DNA from 2 places in the Chryseobacterium capnotolerans genome. Region 1 is predicted to be linked to the other one. Evidence: riboswitches for the same ligand, from Rfam matches in the RefSeq annotation. Region 1 holds a riboswitch; the other holds the start of a gene.
The links. Region 1 has a riboswitch for thiamine pyrophosphate ahead of H5J24_RS24920 (ubiquitin family protein). Riboswitches for the same ligand answer to the same signal wherever they lie in the genome.
Positions count from the first base shown of each region.

Region 2: linked by a shared signal. The riboswitch ahead of thiM (hydroxyethylthiazole kinase) and the one ahead of H5J24_RS24920 (ubiquitin family protein) in region 1 are both predicted to bind thiamine pyrophosphate.

Region 1 is NZ_CP065589.1:5,229,745-5,235,374, reverse strand. It holds gene H5J24_RS24930 (thiamine phosphate synthase) at 1-311, opposite strand, end outside; gene thiC (phosphomethylpyrimidine synthase ThiC) at 308-2,119, opposite strand; gene H5J24_RS24920 (ubiquitin family protein) at 2,144-2,218, opposite strand; TPP riboswitch at 2,407-2,502, opposite strand; gene H5J24_RS24915 (hypothetical protein) at 2,608-3,450, opposite strand; gene H5J24_RS24910 (RluA family pseudouridine synthase) at 3,470-4,147, opposite strand; gene H5J24_RS24905 (hypothetical protein) at 4,153-4,476, opposite strand; gene panB (3-methyl-2-oxobutanoate hydroxymethyltransferase) at 4,480-5,295, opposite strand; gene H5J24_RS24895 (Crp/Fnr family transcriptional regulator) at 5,359-5,630, opposite strand, start outside.
Region 2 is NZ_CP065589.1:3,752,032-3,757,661, reverse strand. It holds gene H5J24_RS18025 (TonB-dependent receptor plug domain-containing protein) at 1-725, shown strand, start outside; gene H5J24_RS18020 (TenA family protein) at 930-1,502, opposite strand; gene thiD (bifunctional hydroxymethylpyrimidine kinase/phosphomethylpyrimidine kinase) at 1,489-2,322, opposite strand; partial or broken gene thiE (thiamine phosphate synthase) at 2,319-2,896, opposite strand; gene thiM (hydroxyethylthiazole kinase) at 2,950-3,747, opposite strand; TPP riboswitch at 3,809-3,901, opposite strand; gene H5J24_RS18000 (carbon starvation CstA family protein) at 3,961-5,630, opposite strand, start outside.

The DNA of each region.
Region 1 (5,630 bases):
AAAGTGGTAATATCATGGACAGAGGTTGAAATTGTATTTCCATTCATAAAAGGTTTATATTTTCTCTCCTTTCGGTCTTCTTCTCTAAAGTGAAATCTTGAAATGCCATAGTCTTTTCCAAGGTCATAATGACTGTGCAGTACCAATTTTTCATAAAACTGTTCATCAATACTGCTGATAAAACCATTCATTTCTTCTAGGCTGATCCACGGTTTTCTGATATGAAGCAGATCCAGCCCATCGTGAAACATCTGATTGATGATCGCTAATTCATTAGGAACTGAGCTTTCAGGTGTGATGACGAGAATCATATATAAATTTCCTTTCCTTTTTCTATAAACTCCTGTGATTTATCAAACATTCCCTGCTCTGCGGATTCACGGATTTCCTGAGTGATCTTCATAGAACAGAATTTTGGTCCGCACATAGAACAGAAATGAGCAATTTTAGCTCCATCAGCAGGAAGCGTTTCATCGTGATAAGCTCTTGCCGTATCCGGATCTAATGAAAGATTGAACTGGTCTTCCCATCTGAATTCAAATCTTGCTTTACTTAATGCGTTATCTCTGTATTGTGCGCCTGGATGTCCTTTTGCTAAATCTGCAGCGTGGGCAGCTAATTTGTAAGTAATCACTCCCACTTTTACATCGTCTTTGTTCGGAAGTCCTAAATGTTCTTTTGGGGTTACATAGCAAAGCATTGCACATCCGAACCATCCGATCATCGCTGCTCCAATTCCTGAAGTAATATGATCATACCCTGGTGCAATGTCTGTGGTTAAAGGTCCCAGGGTATAGAAAGGAGCTTCATCACATACTTCCAATTGTTTTTCCATATTTTCTTTGATCATGTGCATCGGAACGTGACCTGGCCCTTCAATCATTACCTGTACATTGTGTTTCCATGCAATTTTTGTCAGTTCACCTAAGGTTTCCAATTCTGCAAACTGAGCTGCGTCATTAGCATCAGCAATAGAACCAGGACGTAAACCATCTCCTAAAGAGAAAGCTACATCGTACTTCTTCATGATCTCGCAAATCTCTTCAAAATGTGTGTATAAAAAGTTTTCTTTATGATGATACAAACACCATTTTGCCATAATAGAGCCTCCTCTGGATACAATTCCTGTTACTCTGTTCGCTGTCAGATGAATATATCTTAATAAAACTCCGGCATGAATGGTAAAATAAGAAACGCCCTGTTCTGCCTGTTCTATCAGTGTATCTTTAAAAACTTCCCAGGTTAAATCTTCCGGTACTCCTTTTACTTTCTCCAATGCCTGATAAATAGGAACTGTACCGATTGGAACCGGGCTGTTTCTGATAATCCACTCTCTCGTCTCGTGGATGTTTTTTCCTGTGGAAAGATCCATAATGGTATCTGCTCCCCATCGGCAAGCCCAAACAGCTTTCTCTACTTCTTCATCAATACTTGATGACACTGCACTGTTCCCGATATTGGCATTGATTTTCACCAAGAAGTTTCTTCCAATAATCATCGGCTCACTTTCCGGGTGATTGATGTTATTTGGAATGATGGCTCTTCCAGCCGCAATTTCGTCTCTTACAAACTCCGGAGTGATCTTACTTTTAGGAGTATTAGCGCCAAAGCTATTTCCAATATGCTGGCAGGCCATTTCTTTCGGAACCGACTGCAATTGTTCTATTCTTTGATTTTCCCTGATGGCGATATATTCCATTTCAGGAGTAATGATGCCTTGCTTCGCATAATAAAGTTGAGTAAGCTCTTTTCCTTCCTGAGCCACTTTAGGTTTATGATCGTAGGAAAAGCGCAATGCATCAAGTTTAGGATCTGCCAGACGTGCTTTTCCATATTCTGAAGTGATTCCATCCAAAATCACAACATCTTCTCTGTCCAGAATCCATTGTTCTCTTATCCTAGGAAGTCCCTTTTGAATATCAATTGTTGCATTTTCATCGGTGTAAGGACCGGAAGTATCATAGATGGTTACCGGAGCATTTTCTTCAAAATTTCCATTGCTGAGTTTGGTAGGACTAAGCTTTATTTCACGCATTGCTACATTGATAGGATGAATTTTTCCTTCAATATAAATTTTCTTTGAGTTCGGAAATGGCGAACATGTAATTGAATGAGCCATAAATATGGGTATTAAGTATGAGAATTATCCGCCCTGAGTGGCAGTAATGATTAAAATAGAATCGTTGTTATTAAGGGATGTTTCCGCCCAGGCAGACAGCGGAATAATGCGATTGTTGAGGGCTACGGCAATACCTTTCTTTTTCCGGGTAATTCCATAGCCAATAATGCTTCCAGACTCTCAGGAAGTATATCAAATGTTTTTCGGGTGTGGTTGATTATAAGTTCCATTCCTAATGATTTACATATACTTTAGGAATGGCCATTATTGTACAATAGAATGTACAGCAAAAGTCATCTACTTTTCCCTACGCTGGTATGATCCAGATCAGGTTCAAAGGGTAAAGTCTCAGTCTGTAAAAACAGACACCCCTAAAGTGTGGGACGAAGTTAGTTATTTTTTGAGAATGGGCAAAATCAAATTTTACAGAAACAAGAAATCCATCTCAACTTTGGAGATGGATCTTATTGATATTTATTCAAAATGCTTTAATAGAAAAGCTTTAAGCTGCCATTGGTATTATATTGATTAGTCCAATTTGATTGATTCAGAAAAAATTCGGAGCTATAAGGTTTATACTCTTTTGAAATTCTTCTCTGAGGATTATTTTTTGATAATGAAAGGTAAAAATAATCTTCAAAAATTCCCAAATTCTTAAATGGATTTTGTGCAGAATCAAAATTATCAAATGTAATTTCGTTCGTAATGTATGCATCAACATTATTATGCTTTTCAGTTTTAGTTGCCTTTTCTAAATTTCCTGAATTATTATAAATAAACTTTTCTACGTACGTCAAAATATAATCTTGTGCGTCAGTTGGATCGTATGGAGCGTTAGGATATTGAGTTAAGATCTCAATTAACTTTCCTGAAGCGTCATAAGTATAGGTCAAAGACTTATCCATGTATGAATTATTAACCTCTGGAATAACTAATTTAATAACTCTACCTTGATGATCAAATTCAAACCTTCTTTCCTTCAATTGAACATTGAAACTAGGGTCAGAGCTATAATTTTTCATAATTGCTGTATTTCCTGTATACGTTATCATTGTATACACTGATTTTGAATAAGCATAAGAAAACCCCGTACTTCCAGAAAGTTCCAACTTCCCCCCTACTTTTTTACTAACTCTTCCCTGAGAATCATATTCGAAAATATAATTTTGTTCCAATTCATTAAACACAGGTGATAAAACAGGATAATTCCACGAGATTTTGCTAGTACTTTCAGTAACCGTCTGTTGTGAATTATCAATAGGTATTTCATCATTGTCTGAACAAGATGCCATAACCAGCAATGTGGCTAATAAAAGTGATTTGAATTTCATGTTATAGTTTATGATATGGTTATTCTTCGCAAGCTCTCCAGATCGCATCATTCTGCGGAACAGGAGCTATAATTTCAATCTTTTCCTTGGTAACAGGATGAATAAACTCTAATTTTCTGGCATGAAGATTAATTCCTCCATCCGGATTGGAACGTGGCGAACCATATTTTAAATCTCCTTTAATCGGAACACCTGTTTTAGATAGCTGGGCTCTGATCTGGTGATGCCTTCCGGTTTCAAGATCTATTTCAAGAAGCAGATAATTATCTAAAGTTTTGATAATATTATAGGTAAGAATAGCCTCTTTAGCTCCTTCTGTAGCTTTTGGAAAAACAATCGCCTTGTTATTCTTTTCGTTTTTCTTTAAATAATGAACAAGTCTTTGGCTTTGTGGAATTAATTCTTTCCCCACTACTGCCCAATAGGTCTTTTTAACTTCACGATTCTTCACCATCTGAGTAAGACGGGAAAGCGCTTTTGAGGTTTTAGCATAAATAACCAGCCCTGAAGTGGGACGGTCTATACGATGAACCAAGCCGAGAAAAACATTTCCCGGCTTAGCATCTCTTATTTTTATAAAGTTTTTGATAGATTCTAATAGTGATTCATCACCCGTCTTATCACCTTGTACAAGCTGACCAACTTTTTTGTTCACTACCAGAAGATGGTTGTCTTCATATACAATCTGCTCCTTCATTCAGTCTATCTGTTTCTGTTTCTATTGGACATTGAAAGAATAATCCCTGCCAAAAGACCAATTGTTTTAAGTCCCGAAATCATTGAACTATCCGGCAACAAAGCTCCAACCACACAAACTGCTGCTGCTGCATACATCGCATACATAAAGTTTTTATTGGTCAGCATCGGTGCCTGAATAAAGAAACTTGCCCCTATCAGAACATAGAAGACTTTTCTGGAAAGTAAATGATTGATCTCAGGTGAAAATAAATTGAACCAGCCTATAGCAAGACAGATTAATGCAGCAATAGATAATATTCCCTGAATAGATTGTTGTTGATTTTGCATGAATTAATAACTTTCGTTTTGGTTAGGGAATTCTACGTTCTTTACATCCTTTACATATTGAGACACAGCTCCTGTAATCTCTGTGTAAAGATCAAGGTATCTTCTTAAAAATTTAGGACTGAAACCCTTATTCATTCCCACCATATCATGATATACCAAAACCTGACCGTCACAATCAGCTCCGGCTCCAATTCCGATAGTAGGAATAGAAATGCTCTCAGTCACTTTTTTAGCAAGTTCAGCAGGAATTTTTTCCAATACAACAGAAAAGCATCCTAATTCTTCTAAAAGCTGAGCATCAGCAATCAGTTTTTCAGCTTCTGCCTCTTCTTTTGCTCTTACTTTATACGTTCCGAATTTATAAATAGACTGTGGTGTTAATCCTAAGTGTCCCATTACAGGAATTCCTGCATTGATGATTTTTTTAATAGATTTTGAAATCTCTTTTCCACCTTCAATTTTAACGGCATGAGCACCTCCTTCTTTCATCATTCTTACTGCAGACTCTAATGCTTTTTCAGGATTACTCTGATACGTTCCGAAAGGCAGATCAGCTACCACTAAAGCTCTGTCCGTTCCTCTTACCACACTTTGTGCATGGTAGATCATTTGGTCTAATGTAATAGGTAATGTAGTTTCAAAACCTGCCATTACATTAGCTGCAGAGTCTCCAATCAAAATAGCATCTACTCCACCAGCATCTACCATTTTTGCCGTGGTAAAGTCATAAGCAGTAAGCATTGTTATTTTTTCCTTGTCGAATTTCATTTTACGCAAGGTTTCAGTTGTAACTTTTTTAATTTCAGAGTGAACAGACATAATTTATCTATTTTTTAAAAGTTAAAAAGTCGGCCATTTAGCCGACTTAAGTTTTTATGATTTTTATAAAACTACGTGACCGAGTTTCATGAGTTTATCGTGATTTAGAATCTTGATGTTTCGTCCGTCAACTTCTATCAGGTTATCCTGTTTGAATTCTGAGATCAGACGGATGGCACTTTCAGTAGCAGTACCAATGATGTTGGCAATTTCTTCTCTGGTTAACGAGATCTTGATAAAACCTTCCGGGTCTACTCCTAATTTCTGTTCCAAAAGCAGCAATATTTCAGCCAGCCTTTCTCTCACCGTTTTCTGGGCAAGGAACGTGATGGTAT
Region 2 (5,630 bases), 1.5 Mb from region 1:
TTCCATCCGTGAATTTGACCTTCACAGCAGACGGATATTTTACTAAAATTGATAACAGAATCATTCTTACGGATCAGTTTTTAAGAAAAGATGTCCCTACTGATGCTCAAAAAGAGTTTGATAAATTAAATGTGAATGCCGCTCAGTTTTTCACCAATGCTATTGATACGGAAACAAAAGGGTTGGATATTGTTATTGCTCATAATGCAAGATTTTCAGGGGTAAAACTGGATAACAATTTTGCCATCAACCTGAATCAGACTAAACAGGTAGGTGAAATTCACTCTGCAGGACTGCTGAAATCTCCAGCTCTTGAAAAAGTTTATTTCTCTGAAAAATCTAGAATTTATCTGGAAGAGGCTGTGCCTAGAGTGAAAGCAAGTTTATCCCATACACTTACATGGAATGGTGTTAGTTTCTATCTTAGAAATACCTATTTCGGAAAAGTAACCGGAGCAGATGTTCTTGATGCTAATGGAGATGGAATCATTGAATTTAATGAACATCAAACAATAGGAGATAAAATCATTACTGATATTTCTGCGGCCTATCAGTTTACAAAAAATGTAGGACTTACTGTAGGGGTTAATAATCTGTTTGATATTTATCCTACCAAAAATCTACCAGCTTCAAGTAACAACGATCAGTTTATTTACTCACGCTCTACTTCACAATTTGGGCAGAACGGACGGTATGTGTTTACAAGACTTAATTTCAATTTTTAATCAAAATTGAGATGTATAAAAAACGGAACCCATTTTTAGGTTCCGTTTTTTATTATGGTAAAAACTATCATTCTGAATCATCTGTTAAAAGAATCCCCAGACAATAATAAAGATTTCAATAACTTCCTTACTTCCAGGTCTTCAAATCATAGGCCGCTTCCCAGAATTGATACTCCATTCTTGATGCCGTGATAAAGGCTTCTGTCATTTTTTTCTGGTTTCTTCGGTACTATTTTCAGCTATTTTATTGCAGATGGCAATGGCTTCATCCACTGCTATTGAAAATTCTTCTCCGGCATACGTGGCAATCCATTTTTCATACGGGTTGTTCACCGTATTTTGAATCTCGTAAATATAATTTCCAACTTCACGGTAAATCCAGAAACAAGGGAGGACAGCAGCAACAGCAATTTCCACCGATTCCAGAGCTGCAGTACTTCTCAGAAAGTGAATGTAATGATGGCATACCGGTTGTAAAATTCCTTTATCAGTCACCCCAAAGTCTTTGAAGTATGATTCATGCAGAGCATTTTCTACAACGATCGTATTTTCTGCAAAACGCATAAAAGTAAGTACATCCTGAAGATCAGGGATCTTTGCTGCAATAAGGGAAAGTGTTCTTCCAAAGTGTTCCAGATATAAAGAATCCTGAGCCATATAAAAACGGAATTTTTCCTGTGGTAAGCTGCCCGCTGATAATTCTTTGATAAAAGGCATATTCAGGATAGACTGATAGCATTCTTGTATATCATTCCAGGTTGATTCACTCCATTTCATTTTTGATAAGTTTTTGAGGATTAAAAAAGTGGTTCAACGGTCCGTTTCCATGACCTGTCTGCACATCTATTCCGTTTTCTATGGCTTGGTAGATATATTGCTGTCCCAGAGAAACTGCTTCATAAAGTGATTTGCCGTGAGCAATATAGGAAGCAATGGCAGATGAAAGTGTACAGCCTGAACCGTGGGTATTATTGGTATTCAATTTTATTGTTTCAAAAGAATGAAAATTCTCGTGTTCATCATAGAAGAGGGAGGTAATGGTTGAGGTTTCCTGATGACCGCCTTTAAGGAGAATTGTTTTACAACCCAGTTTTTTGATCTTTTTTCCGGCAGTGTATAAATCTTCCAGCGTTTCTACTTTCATATCAGCTAAAATGGAAGCTTCATCCATATTGGGAGTGATGACATCTGCAATGGGAAAAAGTGATGTAGTGAGTGCTGTGATGGTTTCATCTTCAATTAAACGGTGTCCACTGGTAGCAACCATTACAGGGTCAAAGACAATAGGTATTTTAGGGTATACTGCTAATGTGGAAACAATGGTCTCTACAAGTTGAGGCGTATGAACCATTCCTATTTTTATAGCATCAGGAACAATGTCGTCCAGAATTGCTTTTATTTGATCAGCAACAGCTTCTACAGGAATAGGATATATTTTTCGTACTCCTTGTGTATTTTGTACAGGCAAAGCCGTTAACACTGATGTTGAAAAACAGCCTAAAGCAGAAGCTGTTTTAATATCAGCCTGAATGCCGGCACCGCCGCTTCCGTCGAAACCTGCAATAGTTAATACTGAAGGGTATTTGTATTTTTTCATTTTACAATTTCATTTTTTAATTCATATGCTGCTTTTTGAGGATCGGCAGCACTGCATATAGCAGAAACTACAGCAAGACAGTCTGCTCCGGCGCTGATGACAGCTCTAGCGTTTTCAAGGTGAATATTTCCTATTGCGACCAAAGGCTTTTTCGTAATCTGCCTGATTTGAGTAATGCCTTCCAATCCCCATTCTTTAACAGTATCTGTTTTAGTTTTTGTTTTGAAAACAGGGCTTATTCCCAGGTAGTCAGCAACTGTAGTTTGTTCGTTGTAAAGCTGATCCAGGTGTTCTATTGAATAGCCAATTATTTTATTCCCGATCAAAGGCCGTTGTCTTAAATCTTGAGGAGTTGCATCGCTGTTTCCAACATGTATTCCCGCTGGATTTAGTTTTTCAGTAACGGTAATATTATCGTTGATGATAAGAGGAATGCCATATTTATCTGTAATTTCTATAAGCTGTAGGGCCTTTTGAAGGAATACCTCAGTGCTGTCTTTTTTTCACGAAGCTGTATCATGTCCACTCCTCCTAAGATCGCCTGTTCTGCAACTTCCAGAAAGTTTTTCCCCATACAATCTGCTTCAGAAATTACCAGATATAATGAGTAAGGAAAAGTATTTATACTCATGATTTTTCAATTTTTAAATGGCTGGTAAATTCTTCTTCCGTAATGTTGTAGAGTTTATCAATCAAATGAAGCTGAAGACTGCCCGGACCTTTACTCTCACGAACAGCCAGTTCGCCTGCTATTCCCAATAATGACATTGCAGCGGCAGTACCCGTTACCTTATCTTCTGTAATCCCCATAAATGCTCCGATTAATGCCGTTGCAGAACATCCCAGGCCTGTTACTTTGGTCATGAGAGGATGTCCGTTTTTGATCTGTATAGATTGATCTTGGCTCAGAATAATATCTGTTTCGCCCGAAATACATACAATCGTGTTGTATTGATTAACCAGGATTTGTGCGGCATAAACAGCATCATTACTTGCTGCGGTGCTGTCTACACCTTTGGTTGCTGTTGTATTGGTTTTAGCGAGTGCGATAATCTCAGAAGCATTACCTCTTATTACTGTAGGATGGAATTGTAACAGCTGATGCAATATCTGATCGCGAAAAGGAGTCGCTCCTGCACCTACCGGATCAAGTATCCATGGTTTATGGTAAGTTTCAGCAGTTTCAGCAGCTATAAGCATAGATTCAGCCCAGTATTCATCGAGAGTACCAATATTAATAACTACCGAATGGGCTATATTGATCATGTCTTTGATTTCAGAGTGGGCGTGTGCCATAATCGGAGAAGCTCCTGCAGCCAAAAGTGCATTGGCTGTATTGTTCATGACCACATAGTTGGTTATATTATGAACAAGGGGAGACTTTTGTCGTACAAGTTGAACTTGTTCCCAAAGATTTTTTTCCATTGTTATGATTAAAAATAAAAATAGCTTTAGGAAAAAATCCGAAACAAAAGACATCAAGAAATCATGTCATTTTGCTTTTCCCTACGTCGGTATAAGCCGTATCAGGTTCAAAGGGACTCTCTCAATTCTTTTCAGAATACCCCTAAAGCAAAACAAATGTATAAAAATTATAAGAGGAAGCAAAAACCTTTAACAGATTTTGTAGAAAGTATATTATCTCTCTACCAGCTCTTTCACCGGTTCTCCATAATGATCAATTTCTGTTTTGTTAATTTGCAGTAACTGATACCATTTTCTAAAGGCTCCTATAAATACAATAAGCATAAGGACCATTGCTGTCGCCGCTAATGCAGCAAGCAAATACTGTCCTTTGGGAATATAAATAGAAGTTACCTGAATATAACCGGCCCAGAATGTAATAATGGCCATAAACACGCCGGGAATAGCTGAACATAATGCATATTTTCCCCTGTTCATTCTTATCAGCATCGTTGTGCAGACAATAAGTCCACAGGCTGCCAATAGTTGATTACTGATTCCGAATAACGGCCAGATACTGTTTACGTTACCTGTATACACCAGATATCCCCAGGCAAAAGTGAAAAGAAGACTGCTGATAATGATTCCGGGAATCCAGTTTTTATCATTAAATTTTGGAACTACGGATCCCAGCATTTCCTGTAGAAAGAAACGTCCCACCCTTGTTCCTGCATCAATTGCAGTAAGGATAAACACAGCCTCAAACATAATCGCGAAATTATACCAATAGGCCGTCAGCTGATCCATATATGGGATTTTATTGAAGATATGCGCCATCCCCACCGCAAGAGATACGGCACCTCCTGTTCTGCCATAGAGGTCAATTCCTATTTTTTGAGAGTAATAATCTATATCTACGCCGTGTAGAGAAGGATGAGTGGCAAGGAATGAATCATAAGCCTCCTTGGGGGTATTGATGGCAAAATAATCTCCCGGCATCAATGTACAGGCTGCAATAAGTGCCATTAACGCTACAAAACCTTCTACAAGCATGGCCCCGTAGCCTACAAAAAGAATTTCTCTTTCTTTATTCAGCATTTTTGGAGTAGTCCCCGTAGCAATCACAGCATGGAATCCGGAAATCGCTCCACAGGCAATGACAATAAAAATAAAAGGAAGTACCGGTCCTCCTATAATGGGACCTCCACCATTTACAAAAGCTGTGATAGCAGGCATCTGTACAGTAGGATGTATAACAATTACCCCGATAGCCAGCATAATAATAGTTCCTATTTTCAAATAAGTGGAAAGGTAATCCCTTGGAACTAAAAGAAGCCATACTGGTAATACAGAAGCAATAAAGCCATATAAAGGAATGGCGATGGAAATTGTTTTAATATTCCATGAGAATAAATTATTCATAGTTGGATTCTGCATCAGCCCATGACCTCCGATAATTCCGGCAATCAACAGAATACCGCCTAAGATACTTGCAAACAGAACACTGTTCTTTTTATAACGCATAATCAGTCCCATAATGATGGCAATAGGCATGGTAATCACTACGGTAAAAAGAGACCATGAAGCTTCATGCATTGCATTGATGCATGCCAGAGATAGCCCAGCCAGCGTCAGAACCAGGATAAATAGGATCGCAAAACCTGCTACTGTTCCTGTTGCTTTCCCAATTTCTTTTGATGCAATAGTAGCAAGGCTTTGTCCTTTGTGTCTCACGGAAGCAAAAAGGACAACCATATCATGAACTCCACCTCCCAGTACACAGCCTATCAGAATCCATAGCGCGCCGGGAAGATATCCGAACTGTGCAGCGAGAACAGGTCCCACCAATGGTCCAGCCGCTGCAATAGCTGCAAAATGATGTCCAAAGAGTACATTTTTGTTAG